3 regions of the Paenibacillus sp. FSL H7-0737 genome follow, and region 2 is predicted to be linked to each of the others. Evidence: riboswitches for the same ligand, from Rfam matches in the RefSeq annotation. Region 2 holds a riboswitch; each other region holds the start of a gene.
What was found. Region 2 has a riboswitch for cyclic di-GMP ahead of H70737_RS03195 (transglutaminase-like domain-containing protein). Riboswitches for the same ligand answer to the same signal wherever they lie in the genome.

Region 1: another riboswitch for cyclic di-GMP. It lies ahead of H70737_RS30115 (choice-of-anchor A family protein); the one in region 2 lies ahead of H70737_RS03195 (transglutaminase-like domain-containing protein).
Region 3: another riboswitch for cyclic di-GMP. It lies ahead of H70737_RS20730 (thiamine pyrophosphate-binding protein); the one in region 2 lies ahead of H70737_RS03195 (transglutaminase-like domain-containing protein).

Annotation. Positions count from the first base shown of each region.
Region 1 covers NZ_CP009279.1:539,009-544,504, reverse strand. Annotated here, with positions in the region: gene H70737_RS02425 (alpha/beta hydrolase) at 1-754, opposite strand, end outside; gene H70737_RS30115 (choice-of-anchor A family protein) at 927-3,119, opposite strand; cyclic di-GMP riboswitch class I at 3,230-3,320, opposite strand; gene H70737_RS02395 (YhjD family protein) at 3,812-4,204, shown strand; gene H70737_RS02390 (winged helix-turn-helix transcriptional regulator) at 4,649-5,023, shown strand; gene H70737_RS02385 (NAD(P)H-dependent oxidoreductase) at 5,088-5,496, opposite strand, start outside.
Region 2 covers NZ_CP009279.1:710,622-716,117, forward strand. Annotated here, with positions in the region: gene H70737_RS03180 (glycosyltransferase family 2 protein) at 1-706, shown strand, start outside; gene H70737_RS03185 (GtrA family protein) at 696-1,100, shown strand; gene H70737_RS03190 (class D sortase) at 1,135-1,785, shown strand; cyclic di-GMP riboswitch class I at 1,910-1,990, shown strand; cyclic di-GMP riboswitch class I at 2,099-2,179, shown strand; gene H70737_RS03195 (transglutaminase-like domain-containing protein) at 2,193-3,002, shown strand; rRNA gene H70737_RS03200 (16S ribosomal RNA) at 3,374-4,931, shown strand; rRNA gene H70737_RS03205 (23S ribosomal RNA) at 5,194-5,496, shown strand, end outside.
Region 3 covers NZ_CP009279.1:4,714,483-4,719,978, reverse strand. Annotated here, with positions in the region: gene H70737_RS20745 (3-oxoacyl-[acyl-carrier-protein] synthase III C-terminal domain-containing protein) at 1-346, opposite strand, end outside; gene H70737_RS20740 (hypothetical protein) at 398-748, opposite strand; gene H70737_RS20735 (carboxymuconolactone decarboxylase family protein) at 788-1,156, opposite strand; gene H70737_RS20730 (thiamine pyrophosphate-binding protein) at 1,167-2,810, opposite strand; cyclic di-GMP riboswitch class I at 2,929-3,024, opposite strand; gene H70737_RS20725 (methyl-accepting chemotaxis protein) at 3,215-4,465, opposite strand; gene H70737_RS20720 (helix-turn-helix transcriptional regulator) at 4,588-5,496, opposite strand, start outside.

The DNA.
Region 1 (5,496 bases), 170 kb from region 2:
AAAGAATCGGCACCTTCGCCTTCCTCACCTGTTTCAAGGCAGACGCTTCACTAAAACCATACCCTGCTTTCAAACGAGTAATTAGACTCGCACTTTGAATAAAAGGGAAACTTGGCAAGCGATACATACGCCGTAGTTGGTAGGCTAATTGTGCTTTAACTGAGCTGTAAGCACAGTCCGAGACAATAGCTTTGACCTGCGGCGGGAGATTTTCGCCTGAGGTCATTAGCACTGTAGCACCACCCATAGAGACCCCATGTAGTACAACTTGAGCACTGGGCCCAGTCTTTTCAATTATATAATCAATCCACTGCAAATAATCCTTGCGCTCATGCCATCCAAAACCAATATAATTCCCAGCGCTTTCCCCATGTCCCCTGGCATCGGGAATCAGGATATTAAAGCCCAGTCTCTCGTAATAAATTTTGGCGTACGCCCCCATATCCTTCCCTTTTCCAGAATAACCGTGAGCTAGAATCGCCGTACGACCTTCAGCACGATCCGAAAGGAGCAAGTACCCTCTTAGTTGTAGCCCGTCCTCAGATGTAATCTCCACATTCTCAAAGCTCTGACTGGAGATCCAATCCTTCCCCTCACCCCAAGAAGCCCCGGCAACCGGGGGATCAACCTTCAAATCACGATTATTACTCAGGAATTCCTTCGGTGCTCGTTTAATAGCAATTCCATAAAAGAAAAAGCCCGCATAGATCAGAGCTCCTATGGCGATGACAGCGCTAATGAAGAACCATACCAATTCATCTTCCCCGTCCTTTCCTCATATCCGTTGTAAATCAGTATAACATCTACTTAGAATGCGCCAAAATATAACAATCATAACAAAAGAAAACCGCCCTCGGAATATGTCCCGAAAGCGGCTTTACTATTCTTCACGGCATAACTTGTATTCAAGCTACAATCACCGTTTATTATTTCTTGCTCGAGAATCTATTTCTCATTAGCAATCCAATAAGTGCAAAACCTAGACCAGTTACATAATAAGGGACTGAACTTGATTCTCCCGTTTTTGGAAGTTCATCCACAGGTGGATTACCTAGCGGGATTGTATCATCCACTACAGCAATATCCTCTGGTGACGGCGTTGGTGTTACTGTCAATACTGGTCCTAATGGAATCTCCTCATCATCAACAAGTACCTCTGTGTTGCTCGACGGTGTTGGTGTTGGTACAAGTGCTGGAGTCGACGAAGCTACAGGGCCCAGCGGCACAGGATCATCATTAACAATGATAGTGCCAATTACAAATGATGGTGTTGGTGTCGGGAACACCGGAGGCTCCGGCGTTGGCGTCGGTGTTGGCGTTACTTCTGACGACGGCGTCGGTGTTGGCGTTACTTCTGACGACGGTGTCGGTGTTGGTGTTACTTCCGACGACGATGTCGGTGTTGGCGTCACTTCCGACGACGGTGTCGGTGTTGGCGTCACTTCCGACGACGGTGTCGGTGTTGGCGTTACTTCCGGCGACGGTGTTGGCGTTGGTGTCACGGTCGGCGTTGGTGTTGGCGTCACGGTCGGCGTTGGTGTTGGCGTCACGGTCGGCGTTGGTGTTGGCGTCACGGTCGGCGTTGGTGTTGGCGTCACGATCGGCGTTGGTGTTGGTGTCACGGTCGGCGTTGGTGTTGGTGTCACGGTCGGCGTTGGTGTTGGCGTCACGGTCGGCGTTGGTGTTGGCGTCACGGTCGGCGTTGGTGTTGGCGTCACGGTCGGCGTTGGTGTTGGCGTCACGGTCGGCGTTGGTGTTGGCGTCACGGTCGGCGTTGGTGTTGGCGTCACGGTCGGCGTTGGTGTTGGTGTCACGGTCGGCGTTGGTGTTGGCGTCACGGTCGGCGTTGGTGTTGGCGTCACGGTCGGCGTTGGTGTTGGTGTCACGGTCGGCGTTGGTGTTGGCGTCACGGTCGGCGTTGGTGTTGGCGTCACGGTCGGCGTTGGTGTTGGCGTCACGGTCGGCGTTGGTGTTGGCGTCACGGTCGGCGTTGGTGTTGGTTTTGGTGTGTGTGTTGGCTTTGGTGTGTGTGTCGGCTTCGGTGTCGGTGTTGGCTTTGGTGTGTGTGTTGGCTTCGGCGTTGGTGTTGGCTTCGGTGTCGGTGTCACGCACGGCGTAGGCGTCACGGTCGGCGTTGGCGTTGGTGTTGGTGTCACGGTCGGCGTCGGTGTTGGTGTCACGGTTGGCGTTGGTGTTGGCGTCACGGTCGGCGTCGGTGTTGGCGTCACGGTCGGCGTTGGTGTTGGCGTCACGGTCGGCGTTGGTGTCGGAGGTGGTTCTTCCCCTCCATATGGATACCAATGCATCTGCACTCCACCAGCAAATCCCTTTGCAATCAGCGTCCCATGCAGTTCACCGGAATTATAAGTTACTTTTGCAAGCGGAGCTAGGATAGTTCCTTCTATTGTTAAACTTCCAATGTCAACAGTGCTAGCTTCATAAAAATTAAATAATACCTTGTTAGGGCTACCTCCCCAGATTTGAAAGCTTGGAATGTTAACTGAACTTCCGCTAACGTTAATGATAACTGTGGCGCTATTTGCAATATTAAACTGTAAGCCATTAGCACCAGCGAAATCGGCAGCACTAAGATTAAGAACGTTAAATGGTTCCGAAGCATCAATCGTTATTTTCCCATATTCCTTTTTGAAAGTTCCTATTGTAGCAAGCGAAGAGAATTCATTAGAACGTCCAATAAGAAATTGCTCTTCAGCATCAAAATCAATAGGAGTCCCTTTTCTCGCTGGTTCTTTAAGATCTACACCGTTGCTGGAAAAAACACCACCATAAACGGATGCTCCATGAACAGTCCCATTAGTAAAACTGATGTCATTACCAGCGATAAGAACATCTCCACCTGGATTATCCTTGGATACGCCGTAATTCTGCAAAGTAATATTACCTTTGGCCGCAAGGCGCCCATGAACCTGATCATTAGATTGTTTGAAATCCCCAAAAATAAAAGTATTAAAATTCCCTGCAATACCTAACACAGGTGTAGGAGTATAGGGAAGCACCTCCCCAGCCGCATTTACCAAATGACCTCCAGAAAGACCACTACCTACTGTCAAAATCCCCGCTAATACTAGTGCAAGCAGCGGTTTCATTCTTCTTTTCAAAAAGCACACCTCCTAAAACTATGATTTATATTTAATCAGAATAATTACCAGAAACTCTAAAGGACCTAACAACAAAAAAGACCGCCAAAAAAGAAGTGGAATTCCCTTCTCATGGCAGTCGGACGGTCATAGCGCATTTAAGACACTTTAGACTCCTGGACTTTGCGTCCCACCCTTTCAGGCGGTTTGCTATTATCATGATAATATATGTATTGACTTGCGGATTAGAACTAGCATTTTAAGCATCCTATTAAATAATCGTCTATGACTTTTAATACTTTTGAACTAATAATAGTTTAGCGCTCCATCCCCACAATTGTCAATCAATTCCTTTTGATATTCATACGCGTAAGCAAGCACAAAAAAAGCGCCTAAAGGCGCTTCACACAAAGGTTTTCCTTCAATTTTAAAGTAACTTTATCCAACCTAATATCGATATCCATAATGAAATACTTAGAATCAAACCAAATACCATTCCACGGTGGAGACTTCCTTCCTCTTTCATCCTAATTCTCCCTTTATATAAGTCTGAAGCATTATTTTTTATTATTACAATTTTAATATATTTTATTCTTTCTAATTTAGTTGTGAATTCAATCACATTGGACTAGCTGTTTAGAAATACCATTGATTATTTTTGGAATATCGGGGTAGAATACGAATATACGTTCCCATTAGAGGTGATGAGATTCATGAATAGAGCTGAAAGCAGGGACAACATGCTGGTCAAATCTTATTTATTGCTTCCGATGATTTTATCAGCTTTCGAACGGGACTCCGCCATTCTATCTGCACATTTACGAACACCTACCCCCTATCTGGAGGTTCTTGAAACAGCCGCAGCAGTTGCTACAACAGATCTAAGAGATGTTCGTTCAGAGATGAGAAAACGGGGAATCAAGGTTTATGAGCAGAACAGACTTAACACGGGGATAGAAGCCAAATTTATATGTCGTGGATACCATGAACGAATGCTGCTGTTAAACGACATCGTCGCTGCCCAAGCTGCCATTCATATGCGCAGATATCTCGGTCTGGATATTTCATCTTTTAAGAGCTATGAAGAGCAGTATCAGATTAAGTGAAGTAGCGAAGAAGCTGCCCCCCCTCCCTCATTTAATTAGCGAACAAAAAAATAGGCCTTACCATGGGAGTTGGCAAGACCTGAGAGATTTATACCACAAAACACTGGGGGGTGTTTGGTGTCTTCAATATATACCTTGAACCTGAAAATAAGATGATGCTCACATGAAAATTACATTAAAAACTTCAATTCGTCGCTTAGGCTATCCGCTTGGCACTTTTGATTTCCAACCAAAGAGGCCCGCTTCGCCGACAGAGAAAATCGACCGATTGATAGTTAGCCACGAGTGCTTTGAACAAATTGTTTCAAAATGATATAGTGAATTCGTTCTCACAGGATGACTTGATAGCAGGTTGTAAAACATAATAAAGTCGGGACCTCAGTACGGAGCGACAACAGGCGTTTGCCTTTTCGTTGAATATTTTCTGAAGGAGGGTAATAGCCCATGAGTGATGAAATCTGTATACCGCCTGGCATTCAACAGAAGGACACTAGCTTTGGCTACACCTTGTCTATTATTAGTGGTAAATATAAAATGACTATTCTCTACTATCTCTCTGAAAACAAGATCGTGCGGTTCAATGAACTGCAACGGGGTATCGGTACAATACCTTTTAAGACATTAAGCGTTATGTTGAAAGAACTGGAAGCCGACTGTCTCGTCAGGCGCGAGGAATTCCCCCAGATTCCCCCTAAAGTTGAGTATTCCTTGACCGAGAAGGGCCAATCGCTTATTCCGGTGCTGGATATGATGTGCACTTGGGGAGAGAAAAACTTCGTTCCAGCCGCGCAAGAGATAACCATACCTTTTACGATTTAACGACAACTTATGACAAAAGCAGCATTTCCATTAATGAAAATGCTGCTTTTTGCTTCAAATCTAATTACATATTTTCGATAAATTCAACATAGCCTTGCGAACTGATATCCAATTTATTTAAGTAATCCGTACTTCCTACCGTCTCAGATTCCGTGCCATAAATGGCATAGAAGGAACGATAATCAGCGTTGCAATACAAAAAAGTCGTGTCAAAGGGAGATAAAATACGGTCAAGCCCGTAGCCGAGTTTACCTTCTTCACTAAAGTCTTTTGCACTTCCTCCGGCAGTTACAGCTAATGCGATTTTTCGATTTCTTAATTTATCACTCTTCGAGCCATATGCCCATCCGTAAGTAAATACTTCGTCCAGCCACTTTTTAAGCAGAGGTGGACTACTAAACCAGTAGACAGGGAATTGTAAGACGAGCTTATCATGCGCTTCAATCAGCTGTTGTTCCTTTTCCACGTTGATT
Region 2 (5,496 bases):
TATTGACGCTGACCTTCAAGATCCACCGGAGGTCATTTTGCAAATGATCGAGAAGTGGAAAGAGGGTTATGACGTTGTGTATGCGAAGCGGCTGAAGCGCCGTGGAGAAACGATGTTCAAAAAGGTAACGGCCAAGATCTTTTATCGATTGCTCAGCAGCATGACAAGTGTAGACATTCCCACGGACACAGGTGATTTTCGTCTTATTGATCGTAAGGTATGTGATGTCTTGCGAGGTCTCAAGGAAAAAAACCGGTATGTCAGAGGTTTAGTGAGCTGGGTCGGCTTCAAGCAGACGATGGTGGAATATGAGCGAGAAGAACGATTTGCAGGAGAAACTAAGTATCCTCTTAAGAAAATGATTCGTTTTGCGCTGGATGGGATCACTTCCTTTTCGCATAAGCCACTTAAGATTGCTACGTATGTCGGATTCTTTCTTTCCTTCTCGAGCTTTCTCTATTTATTCTTCGTATTGTTTCAAAGAATCTTTTTCACCTCATGGACGGTTCCAGGTTGGGCTTCCATTGTAGGGGTCAATTTGCTCTTTAACGGTATCGTTCTGATGCTGTTAGGTGTAATCGGTGAGTATATTGGACGGATTTATGACGAGTCTAAGGATAGACCGTTGTATATTGTCAGTGAGACCATAGGATATCGTAACGAAGAAGAAGTGGATCGCCGGAAGGATTACAAAGATGTCAGATAAGAACTTTCGGACTGCTTTCATACAGTTTCTCAAATTTAATGCTGTAGGTCTGGTAAATACCCTCATTGATTTCGTAATCTTTACATTACTGAACTCACTTGGGATGGTATATGCGTTGGCACAGGTGATTTCTTATAGTGCTGGGACAGCGAACAGCTTTATTTTGAATAAAAAAGTAACCTTCAAGGATCGTGACCGTGGCAATAAAGAGGGTTTTGATAAGACGCAGTTGCTGAAGTTTATCGTACTGAATCTGGTAGTACTCGGAATATCGCTGTTGCTAATGCATCTGTTGACTGACAAACTAGGCATTCAAGTGTTGATCTCTAAGGTATTAGTAACGTTTGTGACGGTGATTATTAACTTCTTCGGAAGTCGTAAATGGGTATTCTAAAGTTCAGTAGAACCAATCTACGGAGGTGAAAATCATGCGTAAATTCTCGTATGTGCTCATACTGGCGGGGATCCTTATCATGCTCTATCCAAAAGCTAACGAATGGTATAACGACTGGCAGCAGGATAAGCTATTAGAATCGGCTGAACTGAGCACCAGTGAAAGTACTCCACCACCTGATCTGAAGAGCAGATATGCCGAGGTCACTCAGCTACTAGCGGAGGAATCAGCTTTAGATGCACAAGCACAGCCGCAAGAAACAGAAAAGCCGGAACCGGAAATTGAAGTGGGTGGCAAAGTTATCGCATTAATTGAGATTGATAAGATCGATCTGAAGCTGCCTGTATTAGAAGGGGCTACTAAAGCGAATATGAAGCATGCCGCGGCCCATATGAAAGAAACAACTCCAATAGGAGAAATAGGGAACGCCGCAATAGCTGCACATAGAGCTAGAACTACGGGCAGATTGTTTAACAGATTGAATGAGGTTGTGATTGGGGATACGATTACGGTAAAGACTAGCGATCAGACTTATAATTACGAGGTTTATGATATTTCTGTTGTACTTCCTAGTGATGTGTCTGTTCTAGACGGGAATAACAAAGATAAAATTCTTACTCTAATTACGTGTGACCCACTAGTAGATCCTACACATCGTTTGATTGTTCATGCCAAACTTTCCTAATCGTTGACGAGAAATAACAAGAGAATTCAAATACAGAGAAATAACTATAAAATAATAGTAAATCTAGCAATTTTGTTCTTGTTTACGAGGATAAATATGGTAGTATAAGACTATAAAAGCTAAACACGATAAACGGCAAACCTATCGAAAGGTAGGGACGCAAAGCTAAAGGGCCTTCCCGTAAGGATGGCAGCCAGTTACCGAATGAAGAGGCTTTTTTTGTTTTTATAAAATATATAAGAATCTTAGATTCATATTTCTACTTGGACTGATTCTGTTAATTTGTCTAGTGAAATTAGAACAGATAGAGCTTATACGATAACGGCAAACCTATCGAAAGGTAGGGACGCAAAGCTAAAGGGCCTTCCCGAAAGGATGGCAGCCAGCTACCGAAAGGGGTTTTATCCGTGAAAAAGGTTTATTTTATGATGGTGGCGCTGTTCGTACTGATTACTGCGGTTCCGGTAAGCACAGCTCAAGCCGCAAGTGTAGATGCAAGCTGGTTGATTACATCGAAAGTGGCTCAAGGTGTTATTGGAATTAACTATGATATTCCGAAAGATAAAAGAATCAAACTCATGATCACTAAAGACAACAGCAGCTATACATATAACTTATATGCTTCTGGACAAGCTGAGGACTTCCCTTTACAACAAGGTAATGGTACTTATAAGGTTTCTGTTCTTGAGAACACAACCGGCAATAAATACAAAGCGTTATATTCCGAAGTAGTAGACGTAACCATGAGTGACTCGAATTCCGTATATTTGGGCTCCGTACAGAATGTGAAATGGAGTTCTTCTGATAAAGCGATCCTTAAGGCCAAAGAGCTTACAAAAGGCAAAACAACAGATGAAGAGAAAGTTAAGGCAATCTATAACTATGTAGTTGCTAATGTACAATACGATTATTCTCTTGCTAATAACGTAACAACAGATTACATTCCGAACATTAACAACACTTTGAATACTAAAAAAGGAATCTGCTATGACTATGCTTCTCTTTTTGCCGCAATGCTGCGTAGTGTAGATGTGCCTGCTAAATTGGTGATGGGGAATACTAGCTACGTTACGCAATACCATGCATGGAATGAAGTGTTGATGGATGGGAAATGGGTTACTATTGATACAACGGTAGATGCATCGTCAGCGAAGAGTAAGAAGAATACGGATTTTATTAAGGCTTCAAGTAAGTATACTGCAGCAAAATACTATTAATTTGCATCGCTAGATTCATAACTCTATTAAATAAACAACCAGCTTAATTATTAAGCTAGTTGTTTATTTTTCTATTAGGGGTTGCTTTTCTATGAATAGATAGGTTATTATAGTTAAGCGTTGTTAGACAGCGTACAGGCAATATTTGAGAGAGTTATATAAACGGCTTTCGAAAAATAAAGCTTGCATTACTGAGAACAACATGATATATTATAAGAGTTGCTGCTGAGACATTAAACGGCGCCAACGAGAACTTGATCTTTGAAAACTGAACAACGAGTGAGTAGGAAATCACGAAAGTGAAATCCAAAATTAGAGAATTAATTTTCTCGTCAGATGTTTCAAAATGAGCATATCGCTCTTTTCAATACTAATTGGAGAGTTTGATCCTGGCTCAGGACGAACGCTGGCGGCGTGCCTAATACATGCAAGTCGAGCGGAGTTATTTTGAAAGCTTGCTTTCAAAATAACTTAGCGGCGGACGGGTGAGTAACACGTAGGCAACCTGCCCCTTAGACTGGGATAACTACCGGAAACGGTAGCTAATACCGGATAATTTCTTTTTTCTCCTGAAGAAAGAATGAAAGACGGAGCAATCTGTCACTGAGGGATGGGCCTGCGGCGCATTAGCTAGTTGGTGGGGTAACGGCCCACCAAGGCGACGATGCGTAGCCGACCTGAGAGGGTGAACGGCCACACTGGGACTGAGACACGGCCCAGACTCCTACGGGAGGCAGCAGTAGGGAATCTTCCGCAATGGACGAAAGTCTGACGGAGCAACGCCGCGTGAGTGATGAAGGTTTTCGGATCGTAAAGCTCTGTTGCCAGGGAAGAACGTCCGGTAGAGTAACTGCTATCGGAGTGACGGTACCTGAGAAGAAAGCCCCGGCTAACTACGTGCCAGCAGCCGCGGTAATACGTAGGGGGCAAGCGTTGTCCGGAATTATTGGGCGTAAAGCGCGCGCAGGCGGTCATTTAAGTCTGGTGTTTAAACCTTGGGCTCAACCTGAGGTCGCACTGGAAACTGGGTGACTTGAGTACAGAAGAGGAAAGTGGAATTCCACGTGTAGCGGTGAAATGCGTAGATATGTGGAGGAACACCAGTGGCGAAGGCGACTTTCTGGGCTGTAACTGACGCTGAGGCGCGAAAGCGTGGGGAGCAAACAGGATTAGATACCCTGGTAGTCCACGCCGTAAACGATGAGTGCTAGGTGTTAGGGGTTTCGATACCCTTGGTGCCGAAGTTAACACAGTAAGCACTCCGCCTGGGGAGTACGGTCGCAAGACTGAAACTCAAAGGAATTGACGGGGACCCGCACAAGCAGTGGAGTATGTGGTTTAATTCGAAGCAACGCGAAGAACCTTACCAGGTCTTGACATCCCTCTGAATCCACTAGAGATAGTGGCGGCCTTCGGGACAGAGGAGACAGGTGGTGCATGGTTGTCGTCAGCTCGTGTCGTGAGATGTTGGGTTAAGTCCCGCAACGAGCGCAACCCTTAACTTTAGTTGCCAGCAAGTAATGTTGGGCACTCTAGAGTGACTGCCGGTGACAAACCGGAGGAAGGTGGGGATGACGTCAAATCATCATGCCCCTTATGACCTGGGCTACACACGTACTACAATGGCCGGTACAACGGGAAGCGAAACCGCGAGGTGAAGCCAATCCCATCAAAGCCGGTCTCAGTTCGGATTGCAGGCTGCAACTCGCCTGCATGAAGTCGGAATTGCTAGTAATCGCGGATCAGCATGCCGCGGTGAATACGTTCCCGGGTCTTGTACACACCGCCCGTCACACCACGAGAGTTTACAACACCCGAAGTCGGTGGGGTAACCCGCAAGGGAGCCAGCCGCCGAAGGTGGGGTAGATGATTGGGGTGAAGTCGTAACAAGGTAGCCGTATCGGAAGGTGCGGCTGGATCACCTCCTTTCTATGGAGAATCGTCTTCTGCAATGAAGACATTCAAATCGGAAGTTAAACTTCCACAACTCAGGTTTAGGCCTGTTACTCACTCGTTGCTCAGTTTTGAGAGTTTAAGCTCTCAAGTAAGACTTGATCCTTGAAAACTGGATACCGAAACGAATTTGCGTTTTAGAACATCTTTTAGCAACTTGTGCAAACAAGTAAATGTTATTAGTGAGATGATTCCAAAAGAGATGTCATTGTATGATATTTTCCTGCGGAAAAATCAAGGTTAAGCTAATAAGAGCACACGGAGGATGCCTAGGCGCCAGGAGCCGACGAAGGACGTGGCGAACAACGAAACTGCCTCGGGGAGCTGTAAGCAAGCTTTGATCCGGGGGTGTCCGAATGGGGAAACCCAGCTGTGGTAATTCGCAGTTACTCATCTCTGAACACATAGGAGATGTAGAGGCAGACCAGGGGAACTGAAACATCTAAGTACCCTGAGGAAGAGAAAACAATAGTGATTCCGTCAGTAGCGGCGAGCGAACGCGGAACAGCCTAAACCTAAGAGCTTGCTCTTAGGGGTTGTG
Region 3 (5,496 bases), 2.8 Mb from region 2:
CGTTGCTATCTATACAAATTGTATGGGATGCGCCGTTAATTAAACGGTGAATCATTAAAGAGTTAGTAGGAAAGATATATTCAGGAGTTTGACTTGCATAGGCAATAAGATCGATATCAGCGCCAGTGAGACCATTTTTATCCAACACATTACTGGCAGCCTCAAAAGCCATCGTAAGAGAATTTTCTTCCTCATTCTTAATGCTATAGCGCGTATCACGACCTAAAGTGGTCAGTAGACCTCGGATATCAATACCCTTTTCGTCAAAATGCTTAATAAAAAAGTCGTTACCAACTTTATTACTAGGATGATAGATATCAATGTCTTGAATACGAATTCCGGTCATATGAATGAATCCTCCTGAAAAACTCTATAGTTTTTTTAGTTATAAGAAGAATTAAGCTGTAACGGTGGAAATGATCTCGATGTTATCTAGTCCTGCTTTACGACCCAGACGAGCAAGCTGCATTTTAAGAATTGGGTTATTCTCAAGGGTTAGATTTACTTTTACAAATCCATCATTCTTAAACATTACGAAGCAACCTTCCAAAAGAGGTACAACATCAGGTGCAGTTACGTTTAGCTTTCTGCAGTCGATTTGTAATTCATAGTCTGCTGGAGTGATAGGATTAATAGTTTGTTGATAAGCTTGGATAGATTTCAGACCATCTTCTTCAGAAAATGTTCCTTCCAGCTCAATATTGATCACTTTTTTAGTAGTGTCTGTCTTTAAAATAAACTGTCCCACGTTAACATCTCTCCCGATATTTTAATTTACTGAAAATAGTTACTTTATTTCTTCAATCGTTTCGAGAAGAATATTAAAAGCGGTGATGATTCTAGGTGCCCCTATAGCGGGTACTAAGTGTAATAGAATACCTTTGAGTTGTTCTACAGTAACTCCCACACGAAGAGCCATGACATAATGAACACCCAATTGATCAAACTGACCCATCGAAATCAGGGCAGAGATAACTGCGATTTCCTTCCAGTCAGCTTCGATTGTGTTGCGTTGAAAAATATCGCCGTAGGCATTCCCCATAATAAATTCAGCCAAATCGGGGAAATGTTCTTTAATCGGAGCCAGTGCTTTAGCTCCGTAGTCTCCAGAGAGATTCGTGAAGTGGTTCAGACCACTGTTTACATTGTCTTTCATAAGTGACCTCCTAATTTAGGTTCAAAGTACGGTGAGCAGTCGGAGGGACCTCATCACGGTCTGTTAGCAGTTCAATGACGGCAACACGGTTGATGGCAACAGCGTCCTTGATGGCTGTTTCGAACTCCTCCGCTGTCTCACATTTGTAACCCTTAGCGCCTAGTGATTCTGCGAATTTCACAGCATCCATAGGGACTTCGTAGATAGTTCCGTCAATACGTCCTGTAGTTTTTTCCATACCTTTTAGAGCCATATCTAGCTGTTTATTATTCACAACAATGAATATGACAGGAATATCCTTGCAGACAGCAGCGTTAATCTCTGCGCCTAGCATCATAAAGCAGCCATCTCCTGTAATGCAGAAGATCGTTTCTTCTGGAGCAGCAACCTTTGCACCAATCGCCATTCCGATGGAATTACCCATACAAGCAAAGTAAGCATCGAAAACAAAACTGCCCGGTTTCTTAACCTTGTACCATTTCGCAGCATGGAAACCGTGACTTCCATCATCAACAAAGACTGTGCTGTTATAAGGAATCAAATCACTCATCGTACTCAAGACCGATGCAAGTGAAAGGTTTGGTAAAATCGGAGGCTCTTCGGTATAATCGGAATTTGTCGGTGCTTCGCGTTTTGTGATGTTGTTCGTGTCAATATTATTGAGATAGTAAACTAGATTGTCCCGTAGATCTCCAGTCACTGGAATCGTTTTAGAGAACAATATTTTTCCGACAAAAGTCGGATCGCTATCAAACTGAATTAATGTTGCAGGATGATTTTCCCTTTTAAGATTACAAATAGTCATATCACTTAAACGTGACCCGAGAACGATAAATAGATCACTTTGATTCAGCAAGTCATCCCCATGGGTACAACCGCCTACTCCAATTGGACCGTGATAGAGTGGATGATCCCAAGCTATAGCCCCTTTACCACCTGGAGATGTAACTACAGGAATATTAAATGTTTCCGCTAATTGAATTAGCTCACTATGTGCTCCTGAGCGGTTAACGCCTTTACCCGCGATAATTATTGGATTCTTAGAGTTATTTATAGCATCAAGTACACGGTCGATATTAGCATGGCTAACCAGTGATTCGCGTTCAGGGATTACAATATTACATTCCTCTAGCAATTCCGTTTGTACATCAAAGGGAATACAAAGGTGAACTGGACCACGATTACCGCTCAAAGCAATGGATATGGCATGATTAAAGATTGTGTTAAAGTGATCTCCACGTTCAATAAGCTTGCTATATAAGGTGGCAGGTCTAAACATATCAGCTAAATCAGCTAGAAAAGAAGTAGAGTCCTGACATTGGGGAATTCCAAGCTCTTTAATAGATTGATGGCCAGTAATAAATAGGACAGGTAGGTTGTTAGCCTTAGCATGTGCTGCTGCAGTTAATAGGTTTGTTCCACCAGGACCTGAAGTACCAAAAGCTACACCTAGTTTTCCAGTTTTAAGCGCATACCCGGCTGCTTCGAAGCCGGAACTGGACTCATGTCTCCCAGGAATAAATTCAATACCGTAATCTACCATTTTAAGAACAATAGGACAAATGGATTTCCCAATAATACCAAAGGAATGGGTAACTCCTAGGTTCCGTAGTGCTTCCGACATGTAATCTGCGACTGTCTTCAAAAAATACACCTCACAAGTTGATTGTTATTTTAAAATCAAACATTAGAAAACCTGTGCTCTGAATTAGGGCACAGGTTGGTGGCATAAATCGCCATAGAGACTGAACAATTGTTCAGTCGTCTTGGTTTTCTGCAACCTGGCAGTCATGGCCTCTGATTAATAATGAGGCTGTAGATCCATGGTTTTGCGTCATCCTCTTTCGAAGATTTTGCCAATATTAATTTTAAAATTTATAAGAAGAATTTTCCTTTACAATATATTCCTAGAGTACCTTTGTCAATATATTTTCGCAAATTAACTCGAATTTTGACGAAAGTCTTGTCCAACCTATGAAATAATAGATATAAAAAAACTCCCCCTAAGTCAAAACTTAGGAGGAGTTTTTGGACTTGTTTATATGATTTGCAAGTGACTTAAAACTTGAAAATATGGATAGTCTTCTGTAGATTAAACACAGCCTGTGTCATTTTCTCAGTTTCTTCAGCGACGGACTGCAGGGCATTAATTTGTTCATTCATAGCCGCGGATACTTCCTCGGTGCCGGCAGCGGTTTGCTGTGTGATTGCAGAGATATTCTCTATTGCACTTGAAATTTTCAAGGCACTTTCCAACATCAGATCACTTTCAGCAGAGAAGGAAGAGATTTGCTCGGTAATATACTGCACACTTTGCACAATTTGAGCAAAGATATGAGCAGATTGAGTGATCATCTCATTCTGTACCTGTACGACTTCTTCGTTGATAGCGATATTGTCAATCGCTTGTTTGATATCAGTTTCGATGCTCCGAACTAAGCCAAAGACTTCCTTCGTTGAAGCTGTTGATTCCTCGGCAAGTTTACGAACCTCCTGTGCGACTACAGCAAAACCTCGACCATGCTCTCCGGCGCGTGCTGCTTCGATGGAGGCATTCAGCGATAAGAGGTTGGTCTGCTCAGCGATCTCTGTGATGGTTTTTGTAATCATCGTAATTCCGCGAGCATTATGAGACAGGGCTTCGATTGTATCAGCTACTTTTTGAGTAGCCTGGATGTTTTTGCGCATGCCTTCAGCTTGAGTATCAACGGACTGCCGTCCTTGTTCAACTAGTTCTAATGTATGTATTGAACGTCTGTTCATTTCTTTCGTTGAGTTCGTATAATTGGATACTTTATTCTCAATATCTTTAATGGATTCTGTCATTTCAGCGATATCCGTAGATATTTCATTTGCACCAAGAGCTAGCTCGTTAGACGAAGAGGCTACCTGTGCCATGACAATTTTCAAATTCTGATTCTTATCTTCGATTCCACGGCTTGCATCCATAACTTGACGAGTGATTTGTGATGCTTCTGTCAAAATCTTCTTGAGCTTGTCAATCATAGTATTAAAGGAACGACTTACGTCCCCCATAGACCCGTTCTCGTCGGCTCTACTAGTAAAATCCCCTTTTGAAATACTATGAGATACATTCGCGATGTCATCAAAAGAAGATGTAAGCGTTCTCTCGATAAAGCGGGCCACTGGGAAAGTTAGAGCAGCAAGAACAACGATTAGAACAATACCCAAAATAATGTTGCCTAAGATCATAAAAGTAACTAAAACAGGAATGGCAAATAGTGCGGCAACGAGGTAACATCCGGCAACAATTCTTTGTTTTAACGGAAGTTTATGCATCCAGTTCATTGGTATAATGTCCTCCTTATTAATATTATGTATTGGTGTTATTATATGGGATTTAAAGGTGATTGGTCTATAGTAAGAACTGACATAAATCTTCTTTTCGGAGTAGTTCTTTAGATTTCGTGTCAAAAATCCTCATAAATAGCGGAAATTTTTGCGATAGCAGACTTTACCATCTCTAAAAGTTCTTGCGGTGAAAGTACAATAACCGAGGGACTAAAAGAAAGGATTATCCGGCAGGCCGACTCGATCGTATTAAATTCGGCATCTACGTTCACCCACTCAGCATTGCTTGTTGGCTCTATTAATTGGACAGAGACGAATCTTTCTCGCTGTAATTCTTTTAAGACAGATGTTTTAACCCTTAGCTTTACTTGATACTTTGGCAGTGCTGCTTTAAAGGCCGTGGTGGACTCTTCCCAGTACTGTTTTAAATCAAAGTCATCAGGTCTTTTAAACCACTCATGTGTCTCCTCAACGTTAACTAATCTGGACACACGAAAGGTTCGTAGTTCATCTTTGCTTTTGGCTACGACATACCATACTCCGCGTTTTGCAACTAACCCAAGAGGTTCAATGAAACGGACCGTTGTCTCGTTGCTCCGGAGATAAGTGATTTTTACTTTACGGTCCTCCCAAAGTGCTCTCTGCAGTACAGATAGGAACGGATAAGTCTCATCCGAAGGATGCCAACTGGCGCCATCAATATGAATACGCTCGCTTAGGTAATTTGCTGGGTTACTAAGTCGATGTGAGGATGCAGCCTCTAGTTTGAGAAGAGCGGAAGAGTAGTCGTCTTGTATCCCCAGATCCTTCATTATAGATGCGTCAGCGGACAGAAGCAGTGAACCAATCTCTTGTGGCTTCATTCCCGTTAGGGAGGTTCGGTACCCTTCAGTTAGCATCCAGCCTCCTTCACGACCACGTTCAGCTAAAATGGGTATTCCTGAAGCACTTAATGCTTCCATATCACGAAACACAGTTCGTTCTGATACCTCGAGTGTTTGGGCCAATTCTCTAGAAGTCATTTTTCC